2 regions of the Aureimonas mangrovi genome follow, and region 2 is predicted to be linked to the other one. Evidence: predicted binding sites of a transcription regulator. Region 2 holds the regulator's gene; the other holds the start of a gene.

Region 1 (15,135 bases), 1.2 Mb from region 2:
CCGGATGCCCGCGCGGGGCGACGAATTGAGGCGAGGTCGGCACGATGCGCTTGCGGCGGGGGCGTTCGACCTGGCCGAGCGGCACGACTACGCCGCCGGGGCCGACGACGCCGACCGGGATGTTGCCCTGGAAGACGACCTGCCCGTCCGGGTGCGAATAGACGGTCGGCGGTGTCTTGTACTCGATCGCGACGCCTGCGGACGGCGAGAGCTGGAGCACGCGTTCGGCGGCGAGGCGCTGGTCGAGGCGCACATAGTCGTCGCGCGCGCTGGCGCCGGACGTGCCGGCCACGAGAAGCGCGGCGGCAAGGAAGATGGCAAAGTTTCGCATGCGATGCGGACCCTTCGGCCGGTTGTCACTTGATGCGAAACTGGGCCTGCAGGACCGAGGAAATGGTGAAGGAGCGCCCGGCTTCGGCGCTCTCGTGGACTATCTTCGCGCGCAGCGTTAACGCGCGCTTGGCAGCGCTGGTTAATGCGCGCTTAACGGCGGGCGAGGCGCCGCCGCGCATCGCGCAGGATGGCGGGCAGGAGGGGCGCTGCGTCCGCTTCGCGCATGCCTGGCGTGAGACGTTCGTCATAGAGCATGTTGAGGATCAGGCGGTCGTAGCGGGTGAACTCGGTGAGCTGCGACGTGTCGTTGAAGACGCTTTCGGGCGCATCGGCATTGTCGTTCAGCGGCCCCAGCCCCTGTAGGATCTCCTCGACCATGCAGCGGCGGAACAGCGGCTCGCCCTCGTCGGAGACGATGATGGCGTCCGAGCGCCGCAGCCCCTGTCGTGAATAGTTGGCGCGCACGATGCAATTGCCCGGCACGGTCATGAACGGGTTGCCGTAGACGCGGCGGCCGACCTCCTGATAGCGCGCCCGATCGACGATGTGGACGATAAAATCCGCGCGCTCACCCTCGTCGACGAAGGACGTCTCCAGCCCGTCGATGGCCGCATCCACCTGCGTCACGAAGCGACGGACGGCAGCGCGACGGTCGATCCGCGACGTCTGCTCGATGCGGAAGCGCACCGGCCGCATGAACTTCTTGAGATAGGTGCCGTCGCTCATCGGCCCGGTGATCTCGGACGAGAAGACCACCGAGTTGAAGCCCGCGATCATCGCCGCGTCACTCGCGCGCTGGGCATGAGCCGGGCCGAGTGAGGCGAAGAGGAGAAGGAACCCGAGGGCGGCTTTGGCAATAAAAGGCATCGGCCGTCCGGTCTGCGTCGCTGCCCTCGCATGTTATGGCGTCGCGCGTTCGCCACAAGGTGCGGCGCCCCGCCCGTGTCGCGTCATCGCTCGTGCGTGGCTCTTGCGCCACGCAGCGTTCGCGGGCAGACGAGGCGTATGGCGGAAGACGGCATCACTGTCGGCGCGGACGGCGCGGCACGTTGCGCCTGGGCGGGGGCGGACGCGCTCTATGGGCGCTATCACGACACTGAATGGGGCCGCCCGCAGGGGGACAGCCGCGCCCTCTACGAGAAGCTGTGCCTCGAAGGCTTTCAGGCCGGGCTTTCCTGGATCACCATCCTGCGCAAGCGCGAGGCCTTCCGGGAGCTTTTCGAAGGCTTCGAGGTGGACCGTGTCGCCCGCTTCGGCGAGCCGGACATCGAGCGCATCGTGCAGGATGCGCGCATCATCCGCCATCGCGGCAAGATCGCTTCGGCGATCCGCAATGCGCGGGCCGTTCGCGAGCTTGAGCAGAAAGAGGGCCGCTCGCTCGCCGCCTTCCTCTGGAGCTTCGAGCCCGGCGAGGACGAGCGTCCGCGGCGCGTGACGCGGGACTGGATCGTCGCCAACACCGTCACGCCGGCTTCGACGCGGCTTTCCAAGGCGCTGAAGAAACATGGCTTCGGCTTTGTCGGCCCTACCACCTGCCACGCCTTCATGGAGGCAATGGGCATGGTCAACGACCATATGGACGGCTGCGCCTGCCGCGCCCCTTGCGAAGCCGAGCGCCAGGCCTTTGTACGCCCGCGCTGAAACTTGAAGCGGCCCGCCCCATCCGTTAGGACGCGCGAAGAAACTAGAACATCGAAATTACTTATTTGGGCGCTGCGGTCTCAGCGGGCGCCGTGCTTGCGACGGGCAGCGAAGACATGGCCGAAAAGAACAAGAAGAAGCCCACCCGCGTGAAGGCGCGCGCGCCGCGCGGCTTCGTCGATCGCTCGGCCGCCGACCTGCGCGCGCAGGGACAGATGCTGGAGACGATCCGCCGCGTCTACGAGACCTGGGGCTTCGAGCCGGTCGAGACGCCCTTCCTCGAATACACCGACGCGCTCGGCAAGTTTCTGCCCGACTCGGACCGCCCGAACGAAGGCGTCTTCTCGCTGCAGGACGACGACGAGGAATGGCTGTCGCTGCGCTACGACCTGACCGCGCCGCTGGCGCGCTACGTGGCCGAGAATTTCGAGGACCTGCCGAAGCCCTATCGCTCGTATCGCGCGGGCTACGTCTTCCGCAACGAGAAGCCGGGGCCGGGCCGCTTCCGCCAGTTCATGCAGTTCGACGCCGACATCGTCGGCGCGCCGAACGTCTCGGCCGATGCCGAGATGGCGATGATGATGGCCGACACGATGGAGGCGCTCGGCATCGCGCGCGGCCAGTACGTGATCCGGGTGAACAACCGCAAGGTGCTGGACGGCGTCATGGAGGCTATTGGCCTCGGCGGCGACGAGAATGCCGGCCAGCGCCTCACCGTGCTGCGCGCGCTCGACAAGCACGACAAGTTCGGCGACGAGGGCGTGCGGCTCTTGCTCGGCGCCGGCCGAAAGGACGAGAGCGGAGACTTCACCAAGGGCGCTGGCCTCGACACTGCGGCGATCGACAAGGTTATGGGCCTGTTCTCGGAGGGCAGCGACGGAGCGCGGCTCGACGCGATCCGCGCGGCGTTCGCGGGCTCACCGAAGGTCGAGGAAGGCGCGCTCGAGCTGTCGCAGATCGAGGAGGCGAGCCGCGCCGCCGGATACGGCGCCGAGCGCATCTTCATCGACCCCTCGGTCGTGCGCGGGCTCGAATACTACACCGGCCCGGTCTTCGAAGCCGAACTGCTGTTCGACGTCGTCAACGAGAAGGGCGAAAAGGTCCGCTTCGGCTCCGTCGGCGGCGGCGGGCGCTATGACGGCCTCGTCTCGCGCTTCCTGTCGACGTCCGTGCCGGCCACCGGCTTCTCCATCGGTGTCTCGCGGCTGCAGGCCGCATTGAAGAATCTCGGCCGCCTGACCGACGATGCCGCGATCGGTCCGGTCGTCGTCACCGTCATGGATCGCGACCGCATGGCCGACTATCAGGCGATGGCGGCGAAGCTGCGCGCGGCCCTCAACGGTCCCGGCAAGCCGGTCGTCCCGGTGGAAGTGTTCCAAGGCAACCCGAAGCAGTTCGGCAAGCAGCTTCAATATGCCGACCGCCGGAACGCGCCGGTCGCGATCATCCAGGGCGGTGACGAGAAGCTTGCAGGCAAGGTGCAGGTCAAGGACCTCGCGCTCGGCAAGGAGCTCTCGGCCGGCATCGAGGACAATGCCGAATGGCGCGAGGCGCGCGCAGGGCAGGAACTCGTGGACGAGGCCGATCTGGTGACGGCCGTCGAGGCCATTCTCTCTCGGCGTCCGCGCGGATGAGCGCCCAGGATACCGGCGCGGTTGAGGCGGCGCTCGCGGCCTTCTTCGCGGCACGCGGTGCGAATGCGGTTGCGACGCCGATCCTCCAGCCCGCCGAGCCCTATCTCGACACGGCCGGCGAAGCGCTGCGTCGGCGCATCTTCCTAACGCGCGGCGAGGGCGGCCGCTCGCTCTGCCTGCGCCCGGACTTCACCATTCCCGTCGCGCTCGCGCACATCGAGCGCGGGCAGGCGCTGCCGCGTCGCTACTCCTACAGCGGCCTCGTCTTCCGGCAGGACCGCGGCGACGGACCGGCGGAGTTCCGGCAGGCCGGCATCGAAGACCTGGGCGATCCGCAGACGGGCGAGGCGGACGCCCGCGCCATCGCCGACGCACTGGCCGCGCTCGAAGCTTGCGGGATCGAGCGCGCTTCGCTCGAAACCGTTGTCGGCGATCAGGGGCTCTTCGAGGCGTTCCTTGCCTCGCTCGGTCTCCCGGCCGGCTGGCAGCGCCGCCTCGTGCGTACCTTCGGCAACGACGGGCTGCTCGTGCAGGCGCTCGAAAGCCTGTCGACCGGCTCGTCGCGAGACGTCTTCGCCAATCTTGCGCCCGACCTCGTGGATGCCGCGCGCGCGGGTGACGTCGATACGCTCGCCGACGAAATCTCCGAATGGATGGAGGAGGGCGGCCTGCCGCCGCATCGCAGCCGCACGGCGCGCGAGGTGGCAGAGCGCCTGGTGGAGAAGATCGCGGTTGCCGAAGCCCGGCTCGACGGCGCGCTTCTGGAGCGACTGCGGCGCTTTCTCGCCATCGACTGCCCGCTCGACCGGGCCGAGGCCGAACTGACGGCGGCCGGCGTTGCGCCGGGTGCCTCGCTGGCACTTCTCGAGGCGCGCAACAAGGCTTTGACGACGGCCGGCGTCGATCTTTCCACGATCCGCTACCGCGCCGCCTTCGGCCGACCGCTCGACTACTATACCGGCATGGTCTTCGAGATCTCCGCGCCCCCGCTCGCCGGGCCGCTCGCGGGTGGAGGAAGATACGACCGGCTCGTCTCGTTCCTCGGGGCGCGCGAGACGATCCCGGCGGTGGGCTTCTCGCTGTGGCTGGACCGGATCGAGACCGCCACCGCCACCGCCACTGGGGCCGCGAAATGACCGTCACGCTCGCCATTCCCTCGAAGGGTCGCCTGAAGGAGAACGCCGTCGGCGTTCTCGCGCGTGCCGGCATCCGCGTGGTGCCGAGCGAGGACGACCGTTCCTACCGCACGCGCGTGGAGGGACTGGACGGGCTGGAGGTGCTCCTCCTGTCCGCCTCGGAGATCGCCCGCGAGGTGCGCGACGGGGCGATCCATCTCGGCGTGACAGGTGAGGACCTGTTGCGCGAGACGGTGCCGGACCTTTCGCCCTCGATCGAGATCCTGGCGCGGCTCGGCTTCGGCCATGCCGACGTGGTCGTCGCGGTGCCCGACTCGTGGGTGGACGTGACGACGATGGAGGATCTGAACGATGTGGCGGGTTCGTTCCGCCAGCGGCACGGCCGGCGCCTGCGCATCGCGACCAAATACTGGCGGCTGACGCAGAGCTTCTTCACGCGCGCCCACGGCATCCAGACCTACCGGATCGTTGAAAGCCTCGGCGCGACCGAGGGAGCTCCGGCGGCGGGCTCGGCCGACATCATCGTCGACATCACCTCGTCCGGATCGACACTGACGGCCAACAGGCTGCGCATCCTGTCGGACGGGCTGATCCTCTCCTCGCAGGCATGCCTTGCGCGTTCGATGACGGCAACGCTGGAAGAGGGCGACGCCGAAACCCTAAGCGAGATCCAGCGTCGCTTCTCGTCGGCTCAGCTGTAACGCGAGACGCGCGCGCTGCGGTCGAGCGCGAAGGCGCCGGGCCCGTATGCGGCGAGGAAGACGTAGCCGCCCGCCAGCGCGAGGTTCTTCACGATGGCGGACATGTCGCCCATGTGGCCGATGAAAGCCGTGGCGACGCAGAAGACCGCGAGCGCCAGCGCAGCGTAGAAGGTCTTGAAGCCGACGAGGACGAGCAGGCCGCAGGCAAGCTCGAACAGGCCCACGACATAGGCCGTGGCGATGCCGCCCGGAACGCCGAGCGAGCCGAGATAGCCCGCGAAACCGGCGGCGCCGGCGAGCTTGCCGAAGCCGCCGACGATGAAGATGATCGCCATCAGGATGCGGGCGATGAGTAGGACGACAGGGTTCATTCCGGTGCTCCGGTCAGGATGATTGCGCTCCATCCTTACCGGTTTGCCCGTCCCGCCAGAATTCTCCGGATCGCGCACTCATCGTTCACCGAACGCGATACGGTCTGGCGTCGTCATTGACGGCGCCGGATGTTCGCTCGGCTTAGCCGGGCCGCGTCATGGCCGCAGGATCGACGATCCTGTCGTAGTCCTCGCCGGAGATGAAGCCGGAAGCGATCGCCTCCTCGCGAAGGGTCGTGCCCTTCTTGTGCGCGGTCTTGGCGATGGTCGCGGCGTTGTCGTAGCCGATCGTCGGCGCCAGCGCCGTCACCAGCATCAGCGACTGCTCCATGAGCGACCTGATGCGATCCTCGTTCGCCTTGATGCCCTCGACGCAATGCTCGCGGAACGAGTTCATGCCGTCGGCCAGAAGCCGGATCGAGGACAGGACGGCGTTGGCGATCACCGGCTTGAAGACGTTGAGCTCGAAATGACCCTGGCTGGCGGCGACGGTGACCGTCGTCTCGTGGCCGAACACCTCGCAGGCCACCATGGTCAGCGCCTCGGCCTGCGTCGGGTTCACCTTGCCCGGCATGATCGAGGAGCCCGGCTCGTTTTCGGGCAGCGAGAGTTCGCCGAGGCCCGAGCGCGGCCCCGAGCCGAGGAAACGGATGTCGTTGGCGATCTTGAAGAGGTCGGTCGCCAGTGCGTTGAGCGCGCCGTGGAAGAAGGCGAGCGCGCCATGCGAGGCCAGTGCCTCGAACTTGTTGCCGGCCGTGCGGAAGGGCTGGCCGGTGAGGTTCGCGATCTCCGCCGCGATCTTCTCGTCGAACCCGACCGGCGCGTTGAGGCCGGTGCCGACGGCTGTGCCGCCCTGCGCCAGCGCATAGACGTCATGGAGAGCCTTCTCGATGCGCACCTTGCCGAGTTCGAGCGCGGCGGCATAGCCGGAGAACTCCTGTCCGAGCGTGATGGGCGTGGCGTCCTGCGTATGGGTGCGGCCGATCTTGATGATCGGCGCGAATTCCTTCGCCTTGGCGTCGAGCGCGGCGTGCAGGGCGTCGATGGCAGGCATCACCCGCGCGACGGTCTCGAGCGCGACCGCGACGTGGATCGCCGTCGGGAACACGTCATTCGACGACTGGCCCATATTGACGTGGTCGTTCGGGTGGACCGGCTTCTTAGAGCCCATCTCGCCGCCCATCGCCTCGATGGCGCGGTTGGAGATGACCTCGTTGACGTTCATGTTCGTCTGTGTGCCCGAGCCGGTCTGATAGACGACGAGCGGGAAGTGGTCGTCCAGCTTGCCGGATATGACCTCGTCCGCAGCGGCCACGATCGCGGCCGCGATATCGTCGTCGAGTTTGCCGTAACCCTTGTTGACGAGGGCCGCTGCTTTCTTAACCGTGGCGAGAGCGTGGATGACAGCGATTGGCTGGCGGTCGGTGCCGATCTTGAAATTGTTGAGCGAACGCTCCGTCTGCGCGCCCCAATAACGATCGTCGGCCACCTCGATGGCGCCGATGGAATCGGTCTCGCGTCTCGTTCCGCTCATGTCCTGTCCTTCCCGTGCTCGACACACGCGTGGCCCGCAAAGGCCGGCGCGAGCGCGAATTAGCATGGAGAAGGGGAGGGCGGAACCCGCATTCCGCGCACGGAAAAGGCCGCCCCGAAGGGACGGCCTCTTGATGTCCGGATAGGCTGGCTTAGCGGTTGACCTGATCCTTCACAGCGTCCTTGACCTTGCCGTAGTTCTTCTGGGTCTTGCCCTCGGCCTGGTCAGCCATGCCTTCGGCCTGCATGCGCTCGTTGCCCACCGCCTTGCCGGCGGCCTCCTTGACCCTGCCGCCCACTTCCTTGGCGCCGCCCTTGATCTGGTTGCTGTCGACCATGGTCTTTCTCCGTAAATCCCGGCTCTGCCGCGTCGGCGTGCCGTCATGTCAGGAAAACGGGAAAGGAGGGGGCCGGTTCCCGCTGGAAGATTACGATCCCGACAGAATTCCCCAAACCTGCGTGATGCCGAGAATGCAGATGAGGCTGCCGACGAGGCGCAGAAGCGTGTCTGTCGACAGGATGCGCACGATGTAGCCGGCGAAGGGCGCGGCGATGACCCCGCCGGCGATCAGGCCGGCCACTGCCAGTGCGTGGGTGGACAGGTCGTCTGCTTCCTCCCAGTGGCCGGTGAGGAGCGAGAAGAGGAAGGCGAGGGAGACCGACAGCGTGACGAGGAACTCGGCTGTGTTCACGGTGCCGATGACGTAGCGCGGCTGCCCGCCTGCACCGAGAAGACCCGTCGTGACGATCGGGCCCCAGCCGCCACCGCCGGCCGCGTCCAGAAAGCCGCCGGCCGCAGCCAGCGGCGGCACGACGGCCGCACGCACGGGCTTCGAGGGCCGATGCGTGAAGGAGCGTATGATCAGATAGACGCCGATGCAGGTGAGGTAGGCGGCCACGAAGGGGCGCATCGCCGCGCCGTCGAAACTCGTCAGGACATAGGTGCCGAGGACGCCGCCGACGATGCCGAAGGGAACGAGACGCCAGAAGAGCTTCCAGTCGATGTTTCGGTTGTACACATGCGCCGTGCCGGAAGCAGCCGTCGTGAAGAGTTCGGCGGCGTGGACCGAGGCCGAGGCGGCCGCCGGCGAGACGCCGAAGGACAGCAGCACCGTGGAGGAGATCACGCCGTAGGCCATGCCGAGTGCGCCGTCTATGAGTTGGGCGAGGATGCCGACGGCGAAGAAGAGGAGAAAGTCCTGCATGCGGTCTCTGCGAGCTGGAAGAGGTCGGCCGATAGGAGGCTAAGAGGCGCCCGCGCGCCACCATTTTCGTGTATCCTCTGTCTCGATCGGAAAAAGGCTTTCTTGCCGGAACCGGAGGCACGCGGCTTGAGCATTGCCGAGCCAGAGCCGTATTTCGCATAGCGGATCGATTACGAGGACGATTTCCATGCCTAGTCGATCGAGCAGGCATCGCTCCTGCGCCTGCGACGCTTCAGCGGGCTGGACTGCCCCGGATTTCCTGCCGACTAAATTTCACAATAGAGAGCCGTCAAACGGAAGAAGCCCGGCGGAGCGATCCGCCGGGCTTCTTATCTCGCGGGAGGCTTACGGCCTTCCAGAACCCTTTCGGGTTCCTAGAAGTCCATGCCGCCACCCGAAACCGGGTTTTCCTGGTTTCGGCACCTTTAATGATGGGCGGCTTTACGGCCTTCCAGAACCCCTTCGGGTTCCTAGAAGTCCATGACGCCACCCGAAACCGGGTTTTCCCGGTTTCGGCACCTTTAATGATGGGCGGCTTTACGGCCTTCCAGAACCCTTTCGGGTTCCTAGAAGTCCATGCCGCCACCCGAAACCGGGTTTTCCCGGTTTCGGCACCTTTGGTGATGGGCGGCTTTACGGCCTTCCAGAACCCTTCGGGTTCTTAGAAGTCCATGCCGCCCATGCCGCCCATGCCGCCGCCCGGCATCGCCGGCATCGCGCCGCCGTCCTTCTTCGGGGCTTCCGAGATCATCGCCTCGGTGGTGACGAGCAGGCCGGCGACCGAAGCCGCATCCTGCAGGGCCGAGCGAACGACCTTGACCGGATCGACGATGCCGAACTGGATCATGTCGCCATACTCGCCCGTCTGGGCGTTGTAGCCGTAGCTGGCCGAGGCGTTCTCGAGCAGCTTTCCGACGACGATGGAACCTTCGTCGCCCGCGTTCGTCACGATCTGACGGATCGGAGCCTGGAGCGCCTTGCGGACGATCGCGATGCCGGCGTCCTGATCGGCGTTCTCGCCCTTCAGGTCGACCGCGTTGGAAGCGCGCAGGAGAGCGACGCCGCCGCCCGGGACGATGCCTTCCTCTACGGCCGCGCGGGTCGCGTTGAGGGCGTCGTCGACGCGATCCTTCTTCTCCTTGACCTCGACCTCGGTCGCCCCGCCGACGCGGATCACCGCGACGCCGCCGGCGAGCTTGGCCAGACGCTCCTGGAGCTTCTCGCGATCGTAGTCGGACGAGGTCTCCTCGATCTGGCCCTTGATCTGGCCGACGCGGGCCTTGATGCCCTCGGCATCACCGTTGCCATCGACGATGGTGGTGTTTTCCTTGGTGATCGAGATCTTCTTGGCGCGGCCGAGCATGTCGAGCGAGACGTTCTCGAGCTTGATGCCGAGATCCTCGGAGATGACCTGACCGCCCGTGAGGATCGCGATGTCCTCGAGCATCGCCTTGCGGCGATCGCCGAAGCCCGGCGCCTTGACTGCCGCGATCTTCAGGCCGCCACGCAGCTTGTTGACGACGAGCGTGGCCAGAGCCTCGCCCTCGACGTCCTCGGCGATGATGACGAGCGGCTTGCCCGACTGCACGACGGCCTCGAGGACCGGCAGCATCGCCTGGAGGTTGGAGAGCTTCTTCTCGTGCAGGAGGATGTACGGATCCTCGAGCTCGGCGACCATCTTCTCGGCGTTGGTCACGAAGTACGGCGACAGATAGCCGCGATCGAACTGCATGCCCTCGACGACCTCGAGCTCGGTCTCGGCGGTCTTGGCTTCCTCGACGGTGATGACACCCTCGTTGCCGACCTTCTGCATCGCCGAGGCGATCATCTGGCCGATTTCCTTCTCGCCATTGGCGGAGATGGTGCCGACCTGGGCGACCTCGTCGGAGGTGTCGATCGAGCGGGCCGAGGCCAGCAGCGACTCGACGACCTTGGCGACGGCCGAATCGATGCCGCGCTTGACGTCCATCGGGTTCATGCCGGCGGCAACCGCCTTTGCGCCTTCCTTGACGATCGCCTGAGCGAGGACCGTCGCGGTCGTGGTGCCGTCACCGGCCTTGTCGTTGGTCTTCGAGGCCACTTCGCGCACCATCTGGGCGCCCATGTTCTCGAACTTGTCCTCGAGCTCGATCTCCTTGGCAACGGAGACGCCGTCCTTGGTGATGCGCGGAGCGCCGAAGGACTTGTCGATCACGACGTTGCGGCCCTTGGGGCCGAGCGTGACCTTCACCGCGTCGGCGAGGATGTCGACGCCGCGCAGCATGCGCTCGCGCGCGTCACGGCCGAACTTGACTTCTTTGGCTGCCATTTTCGTTCTCTCCTCGGCGCGTCCTCGTAGGGGACGGCGCCGCTAGACGTTGAAAGGGGTTCTTTGAAACGGCCGAAGGATCAGCCGACGATCCCGAGGATGTCGGATTCCTTCATGATGAGGAGGTCCTCACCGCCGAGCTTGATCTCGGTGCCCGACCATTTGCCGAACAGGATGCGGTCGCCGGCCTTGACCTCGAGCGGGTTGACCTTGCCGGTCTCGTCGCGCGCGCCGGCGCCGACGGCGACGATCTCGCCTTCCTGCGGCTTTTCCTTGGCGGTGTCGGGAATGATGATTCCGCCGGCCGTCTTCGCCTCGGACTCGACACGGCGAACGACCACACGGTCGTGCAAGGGACGGAAGTTCACGTTGGCCATATTCAAACCTTCGCTCGTTGATGCCTCCGGGCACGACGCCCGAATACAAGGATTGGCACTCGATGGTTGCGAGTGCTAGCAACGGCGAGATAAGGTTCGGCGGGCGGAATTGTCAAGGCGGGCACCGGCCTGTTCGACGCTCAAATCGGGTCGACGCGCGGTTCGATCAAGAGCTCATCATACGAAGCCCCGGCGCGGCGTGTCGGGTTGACCGTGGGCGCGCGCCTATCTATCGCCTCGCCACGGGCGTCGCGCCCGCAAAGCCGCGCAAAGGTGAATTTTTCATGTCGCACGCCCCTAACGTCGAGGCCATCGGCGCGCTGAGCGAAGTCTCGCAGCGATACGATGCGCTGTTCTGCGACGTCTGGGGCGTCGTCCACGATGGCGTCCGGAAGTCGCCTGAGGCGGAAGCCGCCCTCGTCGCCGCACGCGAGGCGGGCACGAAGGTCATCCTCATCACCAATTCGCCGCGTCTCTCACGCGGGGTGGTCGCGCAGCTCGACGCCCTCGACGTCACCCGCGAAGCCTATGACGACATCGTCACGTCGGGCGATGCGACGCGCAGCTTGATCGAGCGCGCGGAGCCGCGCATCTTCCATATCGGCCCGTCCCGCGATCGCGACATCTTCGAAGGTCTCGCCGTCGAATTCGTCGCCGAGGAGGACGCGTCGGCCATCGTGGCGACGGGCCTCTTCGACGATGAGGTCGAGACGCCGGCCGACTACGCGGATGTTCTCGGGCGCGCGGCCGGGCGGGGCATCGAGATGATCTGCGCCAATCCCGACATCGTGGTGCATCGCGGCGAAAAGCTGATCTACTGCGCCGGTGCGCTCGGCCAGGTCTATGCCGAGCTCGGCGGCACCGTGCGCCTGGCCGGCAAGCCGCACCGCCCGATCTACGAGGTCGCGATGGAGAAGCTCGGCATCGCCTCGCCGCGCATCCTGTGCATTGGCGACGGCATGTTCACGGACGTGAAGGGCGGAGCGACGATCGGCGCCGACGTCCTCTTCGTCCAGGAGGGCATCCACCGCGACGAACTCGCCCATGCCCGCGACGACATGCAGGCGCTGCACGGAGCGCTCGCCGAGCGCGAACTGACCGCGCGTTACGTGATGCCGGCCCTGCGATGAGCGTGAAGGCCGATTTCGTGCGCGTCGAGGGGGAGGCGGCATTTCCGCGCGCTCTTCTCGGAGGCGTCGTGGCGATCGGCAATTTCGACGGCGTCCATCGCGGCCACCAGTCGGTGCTCGAGACGGCAGCAGCCAGCGCGCGCGAGTGCGGCGCGCCGCTTGTGGCGCTGACCTTCGAGCCCCATCCGCGCACGGTCTTCGCCCCCGCCCACCCGGTGCCGCGCCTCACCCCGGCCGCCGTGAAGGCGCGGCTCTTTTCGGCACTCGGTTTCGATGCCGTGGTCGAGCAGCCTTTCGACCGGGACTATGCCGGGCTTTCGGCGGAAGACTTCATCGCCGGCACGATCGTCCAGCGGCTCGGCGCGCGCGATGTCGTCGTCGGCTTTGACTTCCAGTTTGGCGCGCGGCGCTCGGGCGATGCCGCCTACCTTGCCGAGGCGGGCCGTCGCCACGGTTTCGGGGTCGAGGTGGTTGAGGCGTATGACGAGGGCGGCGCGGCGGTTTCCTCCAGCCGTATCCGCACGCTTCTGAGCGAGGGCGAGGCGGATGCGGCAGCGCACCTCCTCGGCTATCGCTGGACGATCGAAGGCGCCGTCGGCCACGGCCGCAAGGTCGGCCGCACGCTTGGCTATCCGACCGCCAACATGGTTCTGGATGCGCCGGAGCTTCTCGCGAACGGCATCTATGCCGTGCGCGTTCGACGCGCCGACGGAAGCCTTCACGATGGCGTCGCGAGCTACGGCCGCCGCCCGACCTTCGACGACGGCGCGCCGCTGTTCGAGACCTATCTCTTCGATTTTGCCGGCGACCTCTATGGCGAGGCGCTGTCGATCTCCATCTTCGCGAGGTTGCGCGGCGAGGAGCGTTTCGACGATGTCCCCGCTCTCGTCGCGCAGATGGACCGCGACGCGGCCCTCGCCCGCGAGCTTCTAGCTGGTGCGGCTCCCTTGTCGGCGCTCGACGAGGCGATCGCCTTTTCGAAAATGCTTTATCGGCCGCCCGCCGATTGATAGAGAGACGCGATGCGTCACGACCCGGAATGTCCCGCCGCCCGCCGGCCGCGAATTAGCCGCCCGGTCTCGCCCTCGCTCTGAAGCGCAGCGGGACCGGGGCACCGATCCGTCCCGGCTTCATCCGGGCCCTTCTGTTTGACCCGCTCCATGGCGCCTTCCCGTCGCGCCGGCGGCGATGCGAAAAAGACGCCATGACCAAGAACGACACCGCGCCCGACTATTCCAAGACGCTCTTCCTGCCGCAGACGGAGTTTCCGATGCGCGCGGGCCTGCCGCAGGCCGAACCGAGATGGATCGAGCGCTGGGACGGGATGGATCTCTACAAGAAGCTGCGCGAGGCGGGGAAGGGGCGGCCGAAATACGTGCTGCACGACGGCCCGCCCTATGCCAACGGCAATCTCCACATCGGCCACGCGCTCAACAAGGTCCTGAAGGACGTCATCACGCGCTCCTTCCAGATGCGCGGCTACGATGCCAATTACGTGCCCGGCTGGGACTGCCATGGCCTGCCGATCGAATGGAAGATCGAGGAGCAGTACCGCGCCAAGGGTCGCGACAAGGACGAGGTGCCGGTCAACGAGTTCCGCCAGGAATGCCGCGACTTCGCCGCGCACTGGGTGGGCGAGCAGAGCCGCGAGTTCCGCCGGCTCGGTGTCGAGGGCGACTTCAAGGATCCGTATCTGACGATGGCCTTCGAGGCCGAGAGCGTCATCGCGGGCGAACTCCTGAAGTTCGCGATGAGCGGACAGCTCTATCGCGGCTCCAAGCCGATCATGTGGTCTGTGGTGGAGAAGACCGCGCTCGCCGAGGCCGAGGTCGAGTATCACGACCACGAGTCCGACACGGTCTGGGTGAAGTTTCATCTGAAGGCGGTGCCGCAGGGTTATCCTGCCGCCTTCCACGGTGACGCGGAGGGTGGGGCGAGCGTCAGCGTTTCGCAGGCCGCTCCGCTCGATGGTGCCTTCGTGGTGATCTGGACGACGACGCCCTGGACGCTTCCGGGCAACCGCGCCATAGCCTTTTCGGACCGCGTCTCCTACGGCCTCTACGAGGTGAGCGCGCCGGAGGATGCCGACCACCCGCGTTGGGCAAAGCAGGGGGAGCGCTACGTCCTTGCGGACGCTCTGGCCTCGGATGTCTTCGCGAAGGCGCGCGTGCCGGAAGACGGCTTCCGCCGCCTCGCCGATATTGCGCCCGGCGATCTCGCCGGCCTCGTCTGCGAGCATCCGCTGGCCGGCCTCGCCGGAGGCTACGGCTTCTCGGTCCCTCTTCTCGAGGGCGAACACGTCACCGACGAGGCGGGTACGGGCTTCGTCCACACCGCGCCGAGCCACGGCCGCGAGGATTTCGACGTATGGATGGCGAGCCGGCGTGGGCTGGAAGCGCGCGGCATCGACGCCGCGATCCCCTTCACGGTCGACGATGACGGCTTCTACACCAAGGACGCGCCGGGCTTCGGCCCCGATGCGGAAGGCGGGCCGGCGCGCGTCATCGACGACAAGGGCAAGAAGGGTGATGCGAACAAGCGCGTGATCGATGCGCTGGTGGCGCGGGGGATGCTGCTCGCCCGCGGCCGTCTGAAACACTCCTACCCGCATTCCTGGCGCTCGAAGAAGCCGGTGATCTTCCGCAACACGCCGCAATGGTTCGTCCATATGGATAAGGACCTCGGCGGGTATGGGCTGGATGCCGCGGCGCAGGCCGACGACACGCTGCGCGCCCGTGCCCTGCGCGCCATAGACGAGACGCGCTT
Region 2 (15,135 bases):
TCGACCGTCGCGCCATTGTGCCTTCGATGGAGATGCGGCGTAACAACGCTCGCTCAGGGGCGCGGTTCCCACGCGCCGGCCAGATGGCGGGGCCAACGGCGCGGCAGGACTGCGACGATATCGAAGCGGAGGGATATGTGGTGGGCATCCGGTTGGCGCGCAAGCCAGAGATCGGCCGCAGCCTCGATGCGCCTGCGTGAGGCGGGCGTCACGGCATCGATCGCCAAGGCGAGGCTGCCGCGCGCCTTGACCTCGACGATCGCCACCGTCGAGCCGCGCCGGGCGACGAGGTCGATCTCGCCGAGCGAGGTGCGGTGTCGCATTTCGATGATGCGATAGCCCTTCAGGCGCAACGCCCAGGCGGCAAGACGTTCCGCACGATGCCCCTTGGCGAAGAAGCGTCGCCGTCGATCGGCGCCGGCCTTCAATCCTTCGCCTTCAGCGCGAGTGCCATGGCGTAGAGCTCGCGCTTGGGCAGCCCCGTAAGCCTCACGGCCTCGGCGGCAGCCTGCGCGGGCTTCATCTCGGCCAGAAGCCCGGCGAGGATCGCCTCGGCGTCGGCGCCCTCCGCAGCTTCCTCGGCGGCCGGCGGGCCGACGCAGACGACGATCTCTCCGCGCACGCGCTCCATAGCGTCGAAGGCGGCGGCGAGTTCGGACAGGGCGCCGCGATAGACGGTCTCGTGCATCTTCGTCAGTTCGCGGCAGACAGCCGCGGGACGGTCGCCGAGGACGCCGGCCATGTCATGAAGGCCGGCGGCGACGCGATTGGGCGATTCGAAGAAGATCAGCGTGCCCGGCACGCGTGCCAGCGCTTCCAGGCGTTTGCGCCGCGCCGTCTCCTTGCTCGGCAGGAAGCCGGCGAAGAAGAAGGCGTCTGACGGCAGGCCGCTGGCGAGGAGCGCGGCCAACGGGGCGGAGGCGCCCGGCACGGGCACGACAGCGATCCCCGCCTCCAGCGCACGCTCGACGAGCCGGAAGCCGGGATCGGAAACGAGGGGCGTGCCGGCATCCGATGCCAGCGCGACCGACTTGCCGGCCGTCAACTCGGCCAACAGCGCCTCGCCGGCTGCCGCCTCGTTGTGCTCGTGATAGGAGACGGGCCGCCGGTCGATGGCGAAACGCTGCAGGAGCTTGGCGGTGACACGCGTATCCTCGCAGGCCAGGATGTCGGCGCCGGCCAGGACCTCCAGCGCCCGCAGCGTGATGTCCGAGAGGTTTCCGATGGGCGTCGCGACGAGATAGAGGCCCGGCGCGGGGCGCGGGGCCGGCACGGATTGCCCGCGAAGCAGGAAGGAAGGAGGACGCGCCTCGCTCATGCCGGGCGGGGCGCCCAGAGGATGACGGCGGCGCCGACGAGGCAGAGCGCCGTTCCGGCGAGGTCGAAGCGATCGGGCATGGCGCGCTCCACGAGCCAGAGCCACATCAGGGATGCAAGGATATAGACCCCGCCATAGGCGGCATAGGCGCGGCCCGCATGGGCGGCGTCGACCTGCGTCAAAAGGAAGGCGAAAAGGGCGAGCGCCGCCATTCCGGGCGCCAGCCACAGGATCGAGGCGCCCTGCCGCCACCATGCCCAGAAGGCGAAGCAGCCGGCGATCTCGGCGAGCGCCGCGCCCCCATAGAAGACAAAGCTCACGCCAGATCCGCCACGACGGCGTCCAGCACCAGCATGCCGGCTGGCGTCGCGCGGATGCGGTCCCGGCCAAGGCGTTCGATCATGCCGTGACGTTTGAGATCGGCCTCGACGACGGGATCGACGTCGCGCCCCGTCAGCGAACGCCAGCGCTTGAGGTCGAGCCCTTCCACGAGCCGCAAACCCATCAGCAGCATCTCGTCGGCCTGCTCCGAAGGGCCCAGCGGCTCGTCGTCGGCGATGCCCGCGTCCCAGTCCTCGACCATCTTCAGCCAAGTCTCGGGATGCTTCTCGTTGGAGAGCGCGTGGCGCAGCCCGTCCGCGCCCTCGAGGCGGCCGTGCGCACCGGGGCCGATGCCGGCATACAAGCCATAGCGCCAGTAGGTGAGGTTGTGGCGCGATTCCGCGCCCGGCACCGCGTGGTTGGAAATCTCGTAGGCCGGCAGGCCACGCGCCGCCGTCAGGCGCTGCGTCGCCTCGTAGAGATCGGCCGAAAGGTCGCCGTCCGGCACGACGAGCTTGCCCGCCTTGTGCAGGGCGTAGAAGGCGGTGCCTTCCTCGATCGTCAGCTGGTAGAGAGAGAGATGGTCGGCGGCCAGATCCATCGCGCGGGAAAGCTCGGTCTCCCAGGCCTCCACCGTCTGGTCGGGGCGCGCGTAGATCAGGTCGAAGGAGAGACGCGGGAAAATCTCTCGCGCGAGCCTGATGGCGCCGAGCGCCTGATCGACGTCATGCAGCCGGCCGAGACGCCGCAGGTCGGGATCGTTGAGCGCCTGCACGCCGAGAGAGACGCGGTTGACGCCGGCCGCGCGATAGCCGCGAAAGCGCTCCGCCTCCACCGAGGAGGGATTGGCCTCCAGCGTGATCTCCGCCCCGTCCTCCACGGTCCAGTTGGCGGCAACGGCCTCGAGGATGGCGGCGACCGTTCCCGGCTCCATCAGCGAGGGCGTGCCGCCGCCGAGGAAGATCGACGTCACGCGCTGGCCGGGCGAGCGGCGCGCCATCTCGGCGATCTCGCGCGCGAAGGCGGCGACGTAGCGCTTCTGGTCCACCGGCTGGTGGCGAACGTGGGAATTGAAGTCGCAATAGGGGCATTTGGCCGCGCAGAACGGCCAGTGGACGTAGACGCCGAAGCCCGGATCGCCGGCTGGCGGCGTGAAAGGACGGATCGCCGTCAGCTTGCCCGTGTGCGCGTTCATGAGACGCCGAGCGCCTCCTTCGCGAAGAGCCGAAAGGCGCGGGCGCGATGCGAGAGAGCGTGCGCCTGTCCGGGCGCCCAGCCGTGCTTCTCCTCCGCGCTCATCTCGCCGAAGGTGCGCTCTTGGCCTTCCGGCCGGAACATCGGATCGTAGCCGAACCCGAGCGCGCCGCGTGGCGGCCAGACGAGCGTTCCCTCGATCTCGCCACGGAAAAGGCGCGTCGCGCCGTCCGGGGTCGCGAGACACAGGACGGCGACGAAGCGGCCGGTGCGGTCGGCGGAGCGTTCGAGCTTCTCGTTCACCTGCGCCATCGCCCTGGCAAAGTCCTTGTTCGGCCCGGCCCAGCGGGCCGAATAGATGCCGGGATCGCCGCTGAGCGCATCGACCGCGAGGCCGGAATCGTCCGACAGAGCGGCAAGGCCCGTCGCGCGGGCCGCGGCCAGCGCCTTGATCTGCGCGTTCTCCTCGAAGGTCGAGCCGGTCTCCTCGGGCTCGGGCAGGCCCTTGTCGGCCGCCGAGACGACCTCGAAGCCGAGCGGCCCGAGAAGATCGCGGAATTCGGCGATCTTGCCGGCGTTGTGGCTCGCCACGAGTAGCGGCCCGGCCTCGGGATCGAGAAGCGTCATGTCGTCCGTCCGTTCCACGAGAAGCGTTGTCGCTCCTCGAAATAGCCTCAGCCTTGCGCGAGCGCCTCGCGCTGCTTGTCCACCAGCGTCGCGATGCCGGCCTTGGCGAGGCCGAGGAGCGCCTGCAGCTCGGCCTCCGAGAAGGGCTCGCCCTCGGCCGTGCCCTGGATCTCCACGATGCCGCCCCGCCCGGTCATGACGAAATTGGCGTCGGTGCCGGCAGAGGAATCCTCCAGATAGTCGAGATCGAGCACCGGCGTGCCGTCGTGGATGCCGCAGGAGATGGCGGCGACGTGGTCCTTCAGGACCCTATCGCGCTTGACCATGCCGCGGGTCTCCATCCACGCAAGACAGTCCGCCAGCGCGACGAAGGCGCCCGTGATGGAGGCCGTGCGCGTGCCGCCATCGGCCTGCAGGACGTCGCAGTCGAGCGAGATCTGGCGCTCGCCGAGCGCTTCGAGATCGACCACGGCGCGCAGGGAGCGGCCGATCAGGCGCTGGATCTCCTGCGTGCGGCCGGACTGCTTGCCGGATGAGGCCTCGCGGCGCATGCGCTCGTGCGTGGCGCGCGGCAGCATGCCGTACTCGGCCGTCACCCAGCCGCGACCGGAATTCTTCAGCCATCCCGGCACGCGCTCCTCGAGGCTCGCCGTGCACAGGACGTGCGTGTCGCCGAACTTGACGAGGCAGGAGCCTTCCGCGTGGCGCGAGAAGCCCCGCTCGAGGGACACGTCGCGCAATTGGTCGCTGGCGCGTTTGGAAGGCCGCATAAGGGTCTCGCTTCGATCTTTCGGGTCCGGGATGGGCGCTCCTTAACGCTTCACGCCGCTGTGGGCAAAGGAATTGCGTTACCTTGCGCGCTTGGCGCCGGGGCACGGCGTTCCTATAGTCTGGTCATGGCGTTCACGGCGCAGTTTTCGGGCAATCACAACAGGCTGGCAGGGCTCGCGGCGCCTCACCCGCTGGATGAGCGCGCGCGCGAGATCTTTCGGCTGATCGTCGACACCTATCTGGAATCGGGCGAGCCGGTGGGCTCGCGCAACCTTTCGCGCCTCCTGTCGACCGCGCTCTCGCCGGCCTCGATCCGCAACGTGATGAGCGATCTCGAGCAGCTCGGCCTCATCTACGCACCGCACGTCTCGGCCGGCCGCCTGCCGACGGAGACCGGCCTTCGCTTCTTCGTCGACGCCTTCCTGGAAACCGGCGATATGGGTCCGGGCGAGCGCGACGAGATCGAGGAGAAGGCCCGCGCGATGGGCGACGGGCGCGGTGTCGAGACACTGCTCACAGAGGCGAGCCAGCTTCTCTCCGGGCTGTCGCGCGGGGCCGGCCTGGTGGTCACCGCCAAGTCCGACCTTCGGCTGAAGCACATCGAGTTCATCCGGTTGGAGCCGACAAGGGCGCTCGCCGTCCTCGTCGGCGAGAACGGCGACGTCGAGAACCGCATCGTCGAACTGCCGGCCGGCGTCACCGCCTCGCAGCTCGTGGAGGCCGGCAATTTCCTCAACGCCCATGTCGTCGGGCGCACCATCGGCGAGGCGCGTGCCAGCGTCGAGACGATGAAGGTCGAGACGGCGAGCGCTCTCGACGCGCTGTCGCGCGAACTCGTGGAGGCCGGCCTCGCGGTCTGGTCCGGGGCGGCGCAGGGTCAGCCCTCCCGGCTCATCGTCCGCGGGCGCGCCAACCTTCTGGAGAATGTCACGGCAAGCGAGGATCTCGAACGGCTGCGGCACCTGTTCGACGATCTGGAGACGCAGAACTCCATCGTGGAACTCCTCGACCTCGCCGAGACGGGCAACGGGGTTCGCATCTTCATCGGCTCGGAGAACAAGCTCTTCTCCCTGTCCGGCTCCTCCCTGGTCATCGCGCCCTATACGGACGGCGCCGAGCGCGTTGTCGGGGCTGTCGGCGTCATCGGGCCGACGCGGCTGAACTATCGGCGCATCGTGCCGATGGTCGACTACACCGCCCGTCTCGTCTCGCGTCTACTCGGCGAGGGCGGCGCGCCCGGTCGTCCCCCATCGCGGCCTTGATTTCGGTCGTTGCGCGTTCGATATCGGGGACGAAAATCATCACGCCCCGCTCCCGAACGCCCGGACAGAACCGACCGGCGCCCAAGACGCGGGACGACACAAGCGGAGTTTCCTGACGCGATGACGACGAGCGACATTCGGAACAGCCAGCGCCCCGACCATCAGGCCGAAACGGGCGAGCCGATGGCGACCGAGGGCGCGCGCCAGGCGGGCGAAGAGGCCGCCACCGGCGAAGCCGGCGCGTGGGCCGAGGGCGCGGCGGAGGCAGACCGGGCGCGCATTGCCGAGCTCGAGGCCGAGAACGCCGACGTGAAGGACCGCCTCCTGCGCCTCGCAGCCGACATGGAGAACCTGCGGCGGCGCACCGAGCGCGAGATCAAGGACGCCCGCCAGTTCGCGGTCGCCAATTTCGCGCGGGACATGCTGGCCGTCGCCGACAATCTCGACCGGGCCCTCGCCGCTTTGCCCAAGGATGCGCACGAGACCGGCGATCCCGGCTATGCCGCGCTCGTCGAGGGGGTCGAGATGACCGGCCGCTCGATGCTCTCCTCGCTGGAGCGCCACGGCGTGAAGAAGCTCGAGCCGCAGGGCCAGCGTTTCGATCCGAATTTCCATCAGGCCATGTTCGAGGTCCCGGACGGGAGCATCCCCGCCGGCACCGTCGTCCAAGTGGTGCAGGATGGCTACGCCATCGGCGAGCGCGTGCTGCGCCCCGCGATGGTCGGCGTCTCCAAGGGCGGCGCCAAGCCGGGCCTCTCGCCCAAGCCCGGCGTGCCGGACGAAAGCACCAAGGACGCCTGAGGCATTCAGGCGACGCGAAATCGAAGGCGGCCGTCGGCCGCCTTTCTCTTTAGAGCGCCACGCGTCCTCTCGAACACGCATAGGTCGCTCCAGTGCCGATGCAGTGGGTATGGCCGCGCGCCCGCCGCGCCATATCTTCTGCCGCGTTGCAGCGGCACCAGAAGAGGCAGGAACATGCGGCTTGAAGGCAATGTCGCCATCGTCACCGGCGCGGCATCGGGCATCGGGAAGGCCATCGCGAAACACTACGCCGCCGAGGGCGCGCGCGTGGCGATCGCCGACCTCAACGGCGAGGCGGCCCGCGCCGCTGCCGACGAGATCGGCACCAACGCGATCGGCCTGACGATGGACGTCACCGACGAGGCGGCCGTGAACGCCGGCGTCGAGGAGACCGTGAAGCGCTTCGGTCGCATCGACACGATGGTGGCGAACGCCGGCATCCAGATCGTCCACCCGATCGAGGACTTTCCCTTCGAAGAGTTTCGCAAGGTGGTGGACATCCATCTCCATGGCTCGTTCCTACTCACCAAGGCCTGCGTGAGGCACATGTATCCGCAGAAGTCGGGCTCACTGATCTACATGGGCTCTGTGCACAGCCACGAGCCGTCGGCGTTGAAGAGTGCCTATGTCGCGGCCAAGCACGGCATTCTCGGCCTGTGCAGGGTGATGGCGAAGGAAGGCGGCAAGCACGGCGTACGCTCCAACATCATCTGCCCCGGCTTCGTGAAGACGCCGCTCGTCGAGAAGCAGATCCCGGAACAGGCGCGCGACCTCGGCATTTCCGAGAAGGACGTGGTGGAGAAGGTGATGCTGGGCCGCACGGTCGACGCGGAGTTCACGACGGTCGAGGACGTGTCCGAAATCGCGGTTTTTCTCGCCGGCTTCGGCTCCAACGCGCTGACGGGCCAGTCCATCATCCCCAGCCATGGCTGGTACATGGGCTGACCGTCCGCCCAGCCCCAATGGAGCACTGACATGGAAATCGTCGCCATCCAGCCGATCGTCGCCCTGATCGCCGGCATCCTGATCCTCGTGATCCCGCGCCTGCTCAACATCATCGTGGCGCTCTACCTGATCTTCATCGGGCTCGTCGGTCTCTTCCCGAACCTCTTCTCGTGACCGCAGCGCCGTTGCAGGACAAGTCGCGCGCCGGAAAGCCCCGGATCCTAGTCCTCGGCGGTGGGTCCGGTGGACTGGAACTCGCCTCGCAGATCGCACGGCAGGGCGACTTCGAGACAGTGCTGGTCGACCGCCAGCCTGCCCATGTGTGGAAGCCGCGCCTGCACGAAGTCGCGGCAGGCACGGTCGCGACGTCGCTGGCGGAGATCTCGTTCTACCTTCTCGCCAATCTTCGCGGTTTCCATTTCGAGCAGGGCGAGGTGGTCGAAATCGACCGCGATGCGAGGCGCGTGACGCTCGGCGTCATGACGGACACCGATGGGCGCGAGCTCGCGGCCGCCCGCACTCTGGACTACGACATCTGCGTCGTAGCGCTTGGCGGCAAGACGCCCGATTTCGGCACGACGGGCGTTGCAGAGAACGCGGTACGCCTCGACGGCCCGGAGGATGCCGAGGCCTTCCGACGCCGCTTCATCGCCAAGATGATCGCGGCGCGTGAAACGGGTCTGCCGGCCGAAGTGGTGATCGTCGGCACCGGCGCGACCGGCACGGAGCTCGCCGCCCATCTGCGGCGTTCCGAACGCGGCTTCCGTCGCGAGCAGGTCGGCGGCGGGGGTGGGAAGCTTCTTTCTGTTACGCTGATCGAGGCAGCCCCTCAGATCATGCCGGGCATCGACGACGATCTGCGCGCGCAGATCGTCCAACGCCTGCGCGCGCTCGACGTGAAGATGGTGACGGACGCGGAAATCTCGGAGGTGACGCCGACCGAACTGCGCACGGTGAAGGGCGAGACCTGGCCCAGCGACCTGACGGTCTGGGCGGCGGGCCTCGCAGCGACGCCGCTTCTGAAGCGCCTCTCCGACTTCGAAGTCGACGGCAAGGGCCGCATCGTCGTCGACGAGAGGCTGCGCTCGACCGTCGACAGCCGCATCTACGTTCTCGGCGATTCGGCCGCCTTCACGCCGCCGGGAGAGGAGAGGCCGCTGCCGCCGACCGCGCAGACCGCGAGCCAGCAGGCAGCACATCTGGCAAAGGCCTTGCCTGACGTCCTGAAAGGCAAAACCCCCCCGCCCTTCCGGCACGAAGACAAGGGGCGCCTCGTATCGCTCGGCCGCGCCGGCACGGTGGGGCGCGTCGGCTTCTCCAGGCGCGACGATCTCCTGATCAAGGGCACTTTCGCGCTGGCCGCCTATCACGGATTGGAGCGCCAGCACCAATGGCGCGTTCTGGGTCGTCTGCGGGGCAGCGTGGCGATCCTCGCGGACCTCGTCTCTCCAGCCAAGGGCCCGGCGCTCAAGCTGCACGCGGACTGAAGAAGGCGATGATGGAGATCGAAGGCGGCTGTCACTGCGGCGCGGTTCGATATCGCGCGACGATCGATCCCGAGACGGTGAGCGTGTGCCACTGCACCGACTGTCAGCGCCTCAGCGGCTCACCGTTCCGCGTCAGCGTGCCGGCCGATCGTTCGACCATCGAACTGACCGGAACGATGCCACGGGTCTATGAAAAGCGCGCCGACAGCGGCAACGTGCGACGCCAGCACTTCTGCGGGACATGTGGTGCGCCGCTCTTTTCCAGCGGCGATGAGGATGGTGGTGTCTGGGCGATCCGCTGGGGCTCGATCGACGATCGCACCGGTCTCGAGCCGAGGCGCCAGATCTGGTGCGATTCAGCGCTGCCGTGGATCGGTGGCACCGGCAGGCTGCCCGGCAAACCTCATGACGACTGACGGCTAGCCGCGCTCGTCGGTATCGGGATCGGGAATCTCTTCCTCGGTGCCGGGGATCACATAGGAGCCCGAAAGCCAGCGGTTAAGGTCCACCGCCTTGCAGCGCGGCGAGCAGAACGGATAGGTCGCCCGCTCCGAAGGCCGGCCGCATTCCGGGCACTCGCGACGGGGGCGCAGCGGCGTCACCTTGTCGCCGACCGGGCCGTTCATGCCGGCTCCTGCTCATCGGCTCCCGTCAGCGAGGGCGCGGTGCGAAAGCCTTCCCCCTCCAGAAGCGACAGCGTCTCGTAGAGCGGCAGGCCGACGACGTTGGTGTAGGAGCCAACAAGGCGTACGACGAAGCCGCCGGCGAGGCCCTGAATGGCGTAGCCGCCGGCCTTGCCGCGCCATTCGCCCGAAGCTAGGTAGCGCTCGATATCCATCTTCGTCAGCCGCTTGAAGCGCACGCGCGTCTCCACCAGCCGCTGGCGCAAGCGCCCCTGCGGCGTGACGAGGCACACGCCCGTATAGACACGGTGCGTGCGGCCTGAAAGCGTTCGCAGATTGGCGAGCGCATCCTCCTCCAGCTCGGCCTTGGGCATGATGCGCCGGCCGACGGAAACGACGGTGTCGGCTGCGAGCACGTAGCGCCCGTCTCCCTCGCCGACTGTGTTCAACGCGGCCGCGGCCGCCTCGGCCTTGGCCTTCGAGAGGCGCTTGGCCAGCGAGCGCGGGTGCTCGGAACGCTCGGGCGTCTCGTCGAGATCGGCCGGCATCAGGCGCTCGGGCTCGATGCCCACCTGCTGGAGCAGTTCCAGCCGGCGCGGCGAGCCGGAGGCGAGGACGAGGTACCGCGGGCGCGAAGCCATGACGCGCTGCCTCGCCGCTACTTGAAGCGGTAGGTGATGCGGCCCTTCGTCAGATCGTAGGGCGTCATCTCGACGAGAACCTTGTCACCCGTCAGCACGCGGATGCGGTTCTTGCGCATGCGCCCGGCCGTGTGGGCGATGATTTCGTGATCGTTCTCGAGCTTGATGCGGAAGGTCGCGTTCGGAAGCAGTTCCGTGACCGTTCCGGGAAATTCGAGAACCTCTTCTTTCGCCATGCGTGTTCAGACCTTGAGCTTGGAAGGGACCGGGCGCCCGCAAGCGCCGGCCCGGCGTGCGTCGAGGGTGCCTTGCGGCCCGATCGAAGCGTGAAGAAAACAGAATTTGGCCCTCAATCGGCTTTTCGGGCCGAAAAAGCAAGCGTCAGCCCGAGATGCGCTCGACCTCCGCCCCGCAGGCGCTCAGCTTTTCCTCCAGCCGCTCGAAGCCGCGATCGAGGTGATAGACGCGGTTGACCTCCGTCTCGCCCTCGGCGACGAGACCGGCGATGACCAGCGAGACCGAGGCTCGAAGGTCCGTCGCCATCACCGGCGCGCCCTTGAGCTGTGCCACGCCCTCAACCCGCGCGACCTGCCCGGCGAGCGAGATCTTCGCACCGAGGCGAGCGAGTTCCTGGACGTGCATGAAGCGGTTCTCGAAGATCGTCTCGGTGATCGAGGAAACGCCCTGCGAGCGCGTCATCAGCGCCATGAACTGCGCCTGAAGGTCGGTCGGGAAGCCGGGGAACGGATCGGTTGTCACGTCGACGGGCTGGATGCCGTTGCCGTTGCGCACGACGCGGATGCCGTTCTCGACCTCGGTGATCTCGGCGCCGGCCTGGCCCAGCGTCTCGAGTGCGGCCGTCAGGAGGCTGGCGCGCGTGCCCTCCAGCGTCACGTCGCCGCCCGCCATCGCGGCGGCGATCGCGTAGGTGCCGGTCTCGATGCGGTCCGGCAGGACGCGGTGGCGGGCGCCCGAAAGGGCTGTCACGCCGTCGATCGTGATGGCGGAGGTGCCCGCGCCCGTGATCTTCGCGCCCATCGCGTTCAGGCAATCGGCCAGATCGACGATCTCGGGCTCGCGCGCCGCGTTCTCGATGACGGTTTCGCCCTTGGCGAGCGAGGCGGCCATCAGCATCACGTGCGTGGCGCCTACCGAGACCTTCGGGAAGCGGAAGCGATTGCCGACGAGGCCGCCCTTGGCCTCGGCGACGACGTAACCCGCCTCGATGTCGATCGTCGCGCCGAGGGCGCGCAGGCCGTCGATGAACAGGTCCACCGGCCGCGTGCCGATGGCGCAGCCGCCGGGCAGCGAGACCTTGGCCTTGTGACAGCGCGCCAGGAGCGGGCCGATGACCCAGAAGCTCGCACGCATCTTGGAGACCAGCTCGTAGGGCGCGGTGGTATCGACGATGGTGCGGGCGTTGAAGTGGATCGTGCGCCCGCTCGCGGGATCGTGCGCGAGGCGCTTGCCGGTGACGGAATAGTCAACGCCGTGATTGCCGAGGATGCGGATGAGCTGCTCGACATCGGCCAGATGCGGCACGTTCTCCAGCGTCAGCGTGTCGTCAGTCAGGAGCGAGGCGATCATCAGCGGCAGCGCCGCGTTCTTGGCGCCCGAGATGGGGATCGTACCGTTGAGGGCGTTGCCGCCGCGTATGCGAATGCGATCCATGAAGGCGCGTCCTGTCGATCGGGAAAGGCGCCTTCCTACACGAGAGAGCGGCGCGGTACAAACGGCCGGAGCGCCGCCTGCTCCGGCCTCTATTGCGTCCTCTATTGCGGCCTCAAGGTGGCGGTCAGCGCGATCGCGGCAAGGGCGAAGACGGCGATCTTCCAGAAGTCCGCGCGCCGGCGCAGGCCGGGCAGCCCGAGCGGGCGCACGATCTGGACGCCCATCGCAAGGATGAGGAGCACGGAGAGGACCTTCGTCATGCGCCCTGTCTGGCACCGGGCCGGGCGCCGCGCAAGGATCGCCGGCTCAGATGGATTGCAGGACGCCGTGGCCCAGCACCGGGCCGGTCGGCTGGCCGGTCGGCGAACCCCCTTCCGGCTCCAGCGAGATGGCGAGCTGACCGCCCGTGAGGTCTCCCTCCATCATTGCCGGGTCGAGCGAGATGCGCAGCGGCCTTTCAGGATCGAACACGCCAAGCGACTGCGGCGTGCCGCCCTGGCGTACAAGCCAGAGCTCGGGCACGCGCCCGTCCTCGGTTTCGGGGCGAATGGGCACGAGTGTCGCCGTTCCGCTCGAGGGATCGAGCACCACTGCGAAGATCGGCACGCCGTCCGCATCGCTGGTGATGGTGGAGGCGGCGAACGTCATTTCGCCCTCGCCGCCCGGCAGCGTCGTGGCCGGGGACAGGACGAAGGCGAGGGCAGCGAGACACGCCAGCGCGAGCCCTCCAGAGCCCAGGGCGAGCCAGCGCCAGAAACCGGGAACGAGCCCCTCCTCGCGAGCCGGCGCGGCGGCGGGGGTGCGCGCGGGCTCGACCGGCGTGAGACGCGGCAGGCCGGCCTCTATCTCTTCCCAGGCGCGCGTCGGCGGCGTCTGCGGCGTGGTGGCCATCGCCAGCGGGGCGAGATGGTCTTCCCAGGCGTCGACCTCGGCTCGGAAGGCCGCGTCGCGCCGCATCAGGCGCTCGGCGGCGGCACGCTGCGCGCCGTCGAGCACACCCAGCGCGTAGTCGGCGGCCAGAAAGTCCTTGTCGTCGAATTCTTCAGGCGTCGTCGTCATCGTTCCAGACACCCTCGCAGGCGGATCAGGGCCCGGCGGATGACGCTCTTCATCGTCCCCAGAGGCACATCGGCCTCCCTCGCCAGCTCGTCATAGGTGCGCCCGGTGAAGAACGCCGCCGCGATGGCGCCTCGCGCCCTTTCGTCGAGCTGATCGAGGCAACCGTTCAGACGCCGCACCTCCTCGTCGGCCTCCATGAGCTGCAGGGCGTCCAGTCCGCTGTCGGCCACTTCGGCCGCCTCGTCCGCGCCCGCGCGACGCGGGCTGCTCGAAAGCGCACGGAGACGGTCGATCGAACGGTTGCGCGCGATGGTGGCCAGCCACGTCACCGGGCTTGCACGGCCGGGCTCGTAGCTGCCCGCCCTGTTCCAAACCGTCAGATACACGTCCTGCAGCACGTCCTCTGCCTCTTCCCTGTCGGGCAAGATACGCAGGCAGACGCCGAAGAGCTTCGCGCTGGTCAGGTCATAGACCTCACGCAGGGCCGCGCGATCGCCCCGCGCCACGTCACCGAGGCAGCGGGTCAGGTGATTGCGCGCCTCAGCGCGTTCGTCTCGGCCGGCCACGGACACGCCGCCTTTCCTCCCTCTGCCTTCGCTCGGCAGACCAACAGGCTGGGGCGCGAAAAGTCAATCGCGGCCGGATCGCGCGGACGCTCGCGTCGCTGAACACGCTGAACAGCTGGAGCGTTCTCGGGGCGAAGGGTCACGTCGAGGACAACCAACCATGCACAGGACCCTGATCGCGGCGACCGTGGGTGCCGCCGTTCCCTCAACGGTGACGCTGGCGCCGCTGCCGCAGGCGAGCGGCTATTCCTATTTCTATGCCAATGGGCGCGCCTACATCGTCGCCGACGACAGCCGCCAGGTTCTCTATCACGGTCAGTGATCGAGCCGGGTCGCCGCTCGTCGGCGGCCCGTCCTCCCGCGACGCCTCAGCGATCGCTGTGGCCGAGAGAGCGCTCGGGGTCGATGCGGTCCCGCACGCGCTGCTTCAAAACCTTGGCTTCCGGGAAGCCGCCATCTTCCTTGCGCTCCCAGATCGTCTCGCCATCGCACGTGATCTCGAAGATCCCGCCCGTTCCCGGCACGAGCGCAACCTCGCCGAGATCCGTTCCGAAGGTCGAGAGCAGTTCCTGCGCCAGCCAGGCCGAGCGCAGCAGCCAGGAGCACTGCGTGCAGTATGTGATCGTCACGCGCGGCTTCATCTCATCGCTCCTCACGTCTTCAGTCTGTAACCGGTGCGGAAGATAACGGCGATGATCGCGATACAGACCCCGAGGAACACCAGCGTCATCGACAGGCTCTGCGCCAGCGAAACGTCCGCCGCACCGTAGAAACTCCAGCGAAAGCCGGAAATCAGATAGACCACGGGGTTGAACTCGGACACGCGCTGCCAGAACTCCGGCAGCATGCGGATAGAGTAGAACGAGCCGCCGAGGAAGGCGAGCGGCGTCACGATCAGGAGCGGCACGATCTGCAGCTTCTCGAACCCGTCCGCCCAGATGCCGATGATGAAGCCGAAGAGCGAGAAGGTGACGGCCGTCAGAACAAGGAACAGCATCATCCAGAACGGATGCTGGATCTCGATGTCGACGAAGAAGAATGAGGTCGCGAGGATGATCAGCCCGAGCATGACGGACTTTGTCGCCGCCGCGCCGACGAAGCCCGCCACGATCTCCACCGCGGAGACCGGCGCGGAAAGGATTTCGTAGATCGTGCCGGTGAACTTCGGGAAGTAGATGCCAAAGGACGCATTGGCGATGCTCTGCGTCAGAAGCATCAGCATGATCAGGCCCGGCACGATGAAGGCGCCGTAGGAAACCCCGTTGACCTCGCTGAACTGCGAGCCGATCGCCGCGCCGAAAACGATGAAGTAGAGCGAGGTCGAGATCACCGGCGAGACGATGGACTGGAACAGCGTGCGGAAGGCGCGCGCCATCTCGAAACGGTAGATCGCCCAGATCGCGTGGAAGTTCAGGGTCACGGGCGATCCTCGCGCGTCAGGTCCACGAAGATGTCTTCGAGCGTGCTCTGCCGGGTCTGGATGTCGCGAAGGCGAATGCCGCCGGCATCGAGGTCGTGCAGGAGGGCGGTGATGCCCGTGCGCTCGCTGCCGAGCTCGTAGGTGTAGATCAGGCTCTGGCCGTCTTCCGACAGCTTGAGCTCGTATTGCGCAAGCGTATCGGGAACGGCTGCGAGCGGCGCGTGCAACTCCACGGTGAGTTGCTTGCGACCGAGCGTGCGCATCAGCGCCGCCTTCTCCTCCACTAGAATCAACTTGCCGCGGGCGATGACGCCGATGCGGTCGGCCATCTCCTCGGCCTCTTCGATGTAGTGCGTCGTCAGGATGATGGTGACACCGGTCTCGCGAAGGCCGCGCACGACGCGCCACATGTCGCGGCGCAGCGCGACG

The links. Region 2 encodes HrcA, which represses chaperone genes, less so after heat shock. Its sites were predicted from a motif close to GTTAGCACTCNCNNNNNGNGAGTGCTAAC; they were not measured.
Region 1: the regulator HrcA is predicted to act here: its motif matches at 11,291-11,319, upstream of groES (co-chaperone GroES).

Annotation. Positions count from the first base shown of each region.
Region 1 covers NZ_CP059692.1:1,129,558-1,144,692, forward strand. Annotated here, with positions in the region: gene H1343_RS05285 (L,D-transpeptidase) at 1-331, opposite strand, end outside; gene H1343_RS05290 (DUF2927 domain-containing protein) at 484-1,200, opposite strand; gene H1343_RS05295 (DNA-3-methyladenine glycosylase I) at 1,339-1,974, shown strand; gene hisS (histidine--tRNA ligase) at 2,091-3,608, shown strand; gene H1343_RS05305 (ATP phosphoribosyltransferase regulatory subunit) at 3,605-4,744, shown strand; gene hisG (ATP phosphoribosyltransferase) at 4,741-5,445, shown strand; gene H1343_RS05315 (DoxX family protein) at 5,436-5,816, opposite strand; gene fumC (class II fumarate hydratase) at 5,959-7,350, opposite strand; gene H1343_RS05325 (CsbD family protein) at 7,502-7,687, opposite strand; gene H1343_RS05330 (sulfite exporter TauE/SafE family protein) at 7,778-8,554, opposite strand; gene groL (chaperonin GroEL) at 9,216-10,862, opposite strand; gene groES (co-chaperone GroES) at 10,943-11,239, opposite strand; gene H1343_RS05345 (TIGR01459 family HAD-type hydrolase) at 11,524-12,369, shown strand; gene H1343_RS05350 (bifunctional riboflavin kinase/FAD synthetase) at 12,366-13,379, shown strand; gene ileS (isoleucine--tRNA ligase) at 13,574-15,135, shown strand, end outside.
Region 2 covers NZ_CP059692.1:3,455,278-3,470,412, forward strand. Annotated here, with positions in the region: gene H1343_RS16690 (YraN family protein) at 54-428, opposite strand; gene rsmI (16S rRNA (cytidine(1402)-2'-O)-methyltransferase) at 425-1,318, opposite strand; gene H1343_RS16700 (YnfA family protein) at 1,315-1,638, opposite strand; gene hemW (radical SAM family heme chaperone HemW) at 1,635-2,834, opposite strand; gene rdgB (RdgB/HAM1 family non-canonical purine NTP pyrophosphatase) at 2,831-3,460, opposite strand; gene rph (ribonuclease PH) at 3,508-4,230, opposite strand; gene hrcA (heat-inducible transcriptional repressor HrcA) at 4,357-5,493, shown strand; gene grpE (nucleotide exchange factor GrpE) at 5,677-6,294, shown strand; gene H1343_RS16730 (3-hydroxybutyrate dehydrogenase) at 6,469-7,239, shown strand; gene H1343_RS16735 (DUF3096 domain-containing protein) at 7,270-7,413, shown strand; gene H1343_RS16740 (NAD(P)/FAD-dependent oxidoreductase) at 7,410-8,726, shown strand; gene H1343_RS16745 (GFA family protein) at 8,738-9,142, shown strand; gene yacG (DNA gyrase inhibitor YacG) at 9,146-9,352, opposite strand; gene H1343_RS16755 (Maf-like protein) at 9,349-9,990, opposite strand; gene infA (translation initiation factor IF-1) at 10,008-10,226, opposite strand; gene murA (UDP-N-acetylglucosamine 1-carboxyvinyltransferase) at 10,372-11,661, opposite strand; gene H1343_RS16770 (hypothetical protein) at 11,763-11,921, opposite strand; gene H1343_RS16775 (anti-sigma factor) at 11,968-12,720, opposite strand; gene H1343_RS16780 (sigma-70 family RNA polymerase sigma factor) at 12,717-13,292, opposite strand; gene H1343_RS16785 (DUF1236 domain-containing protein) at 13,447-13,608, shown strand; gene H1343_RS16790 (Rdx family protein) at 13,655-13,927, opposite strand; gene H1343_RS16795 (ABC transporter permease) at 13,939-14,700, opposite strand; gene H1343_RS16800 (ABC transporter ATP-binding protein) at 14,703-15,135, opposite strand, start outside.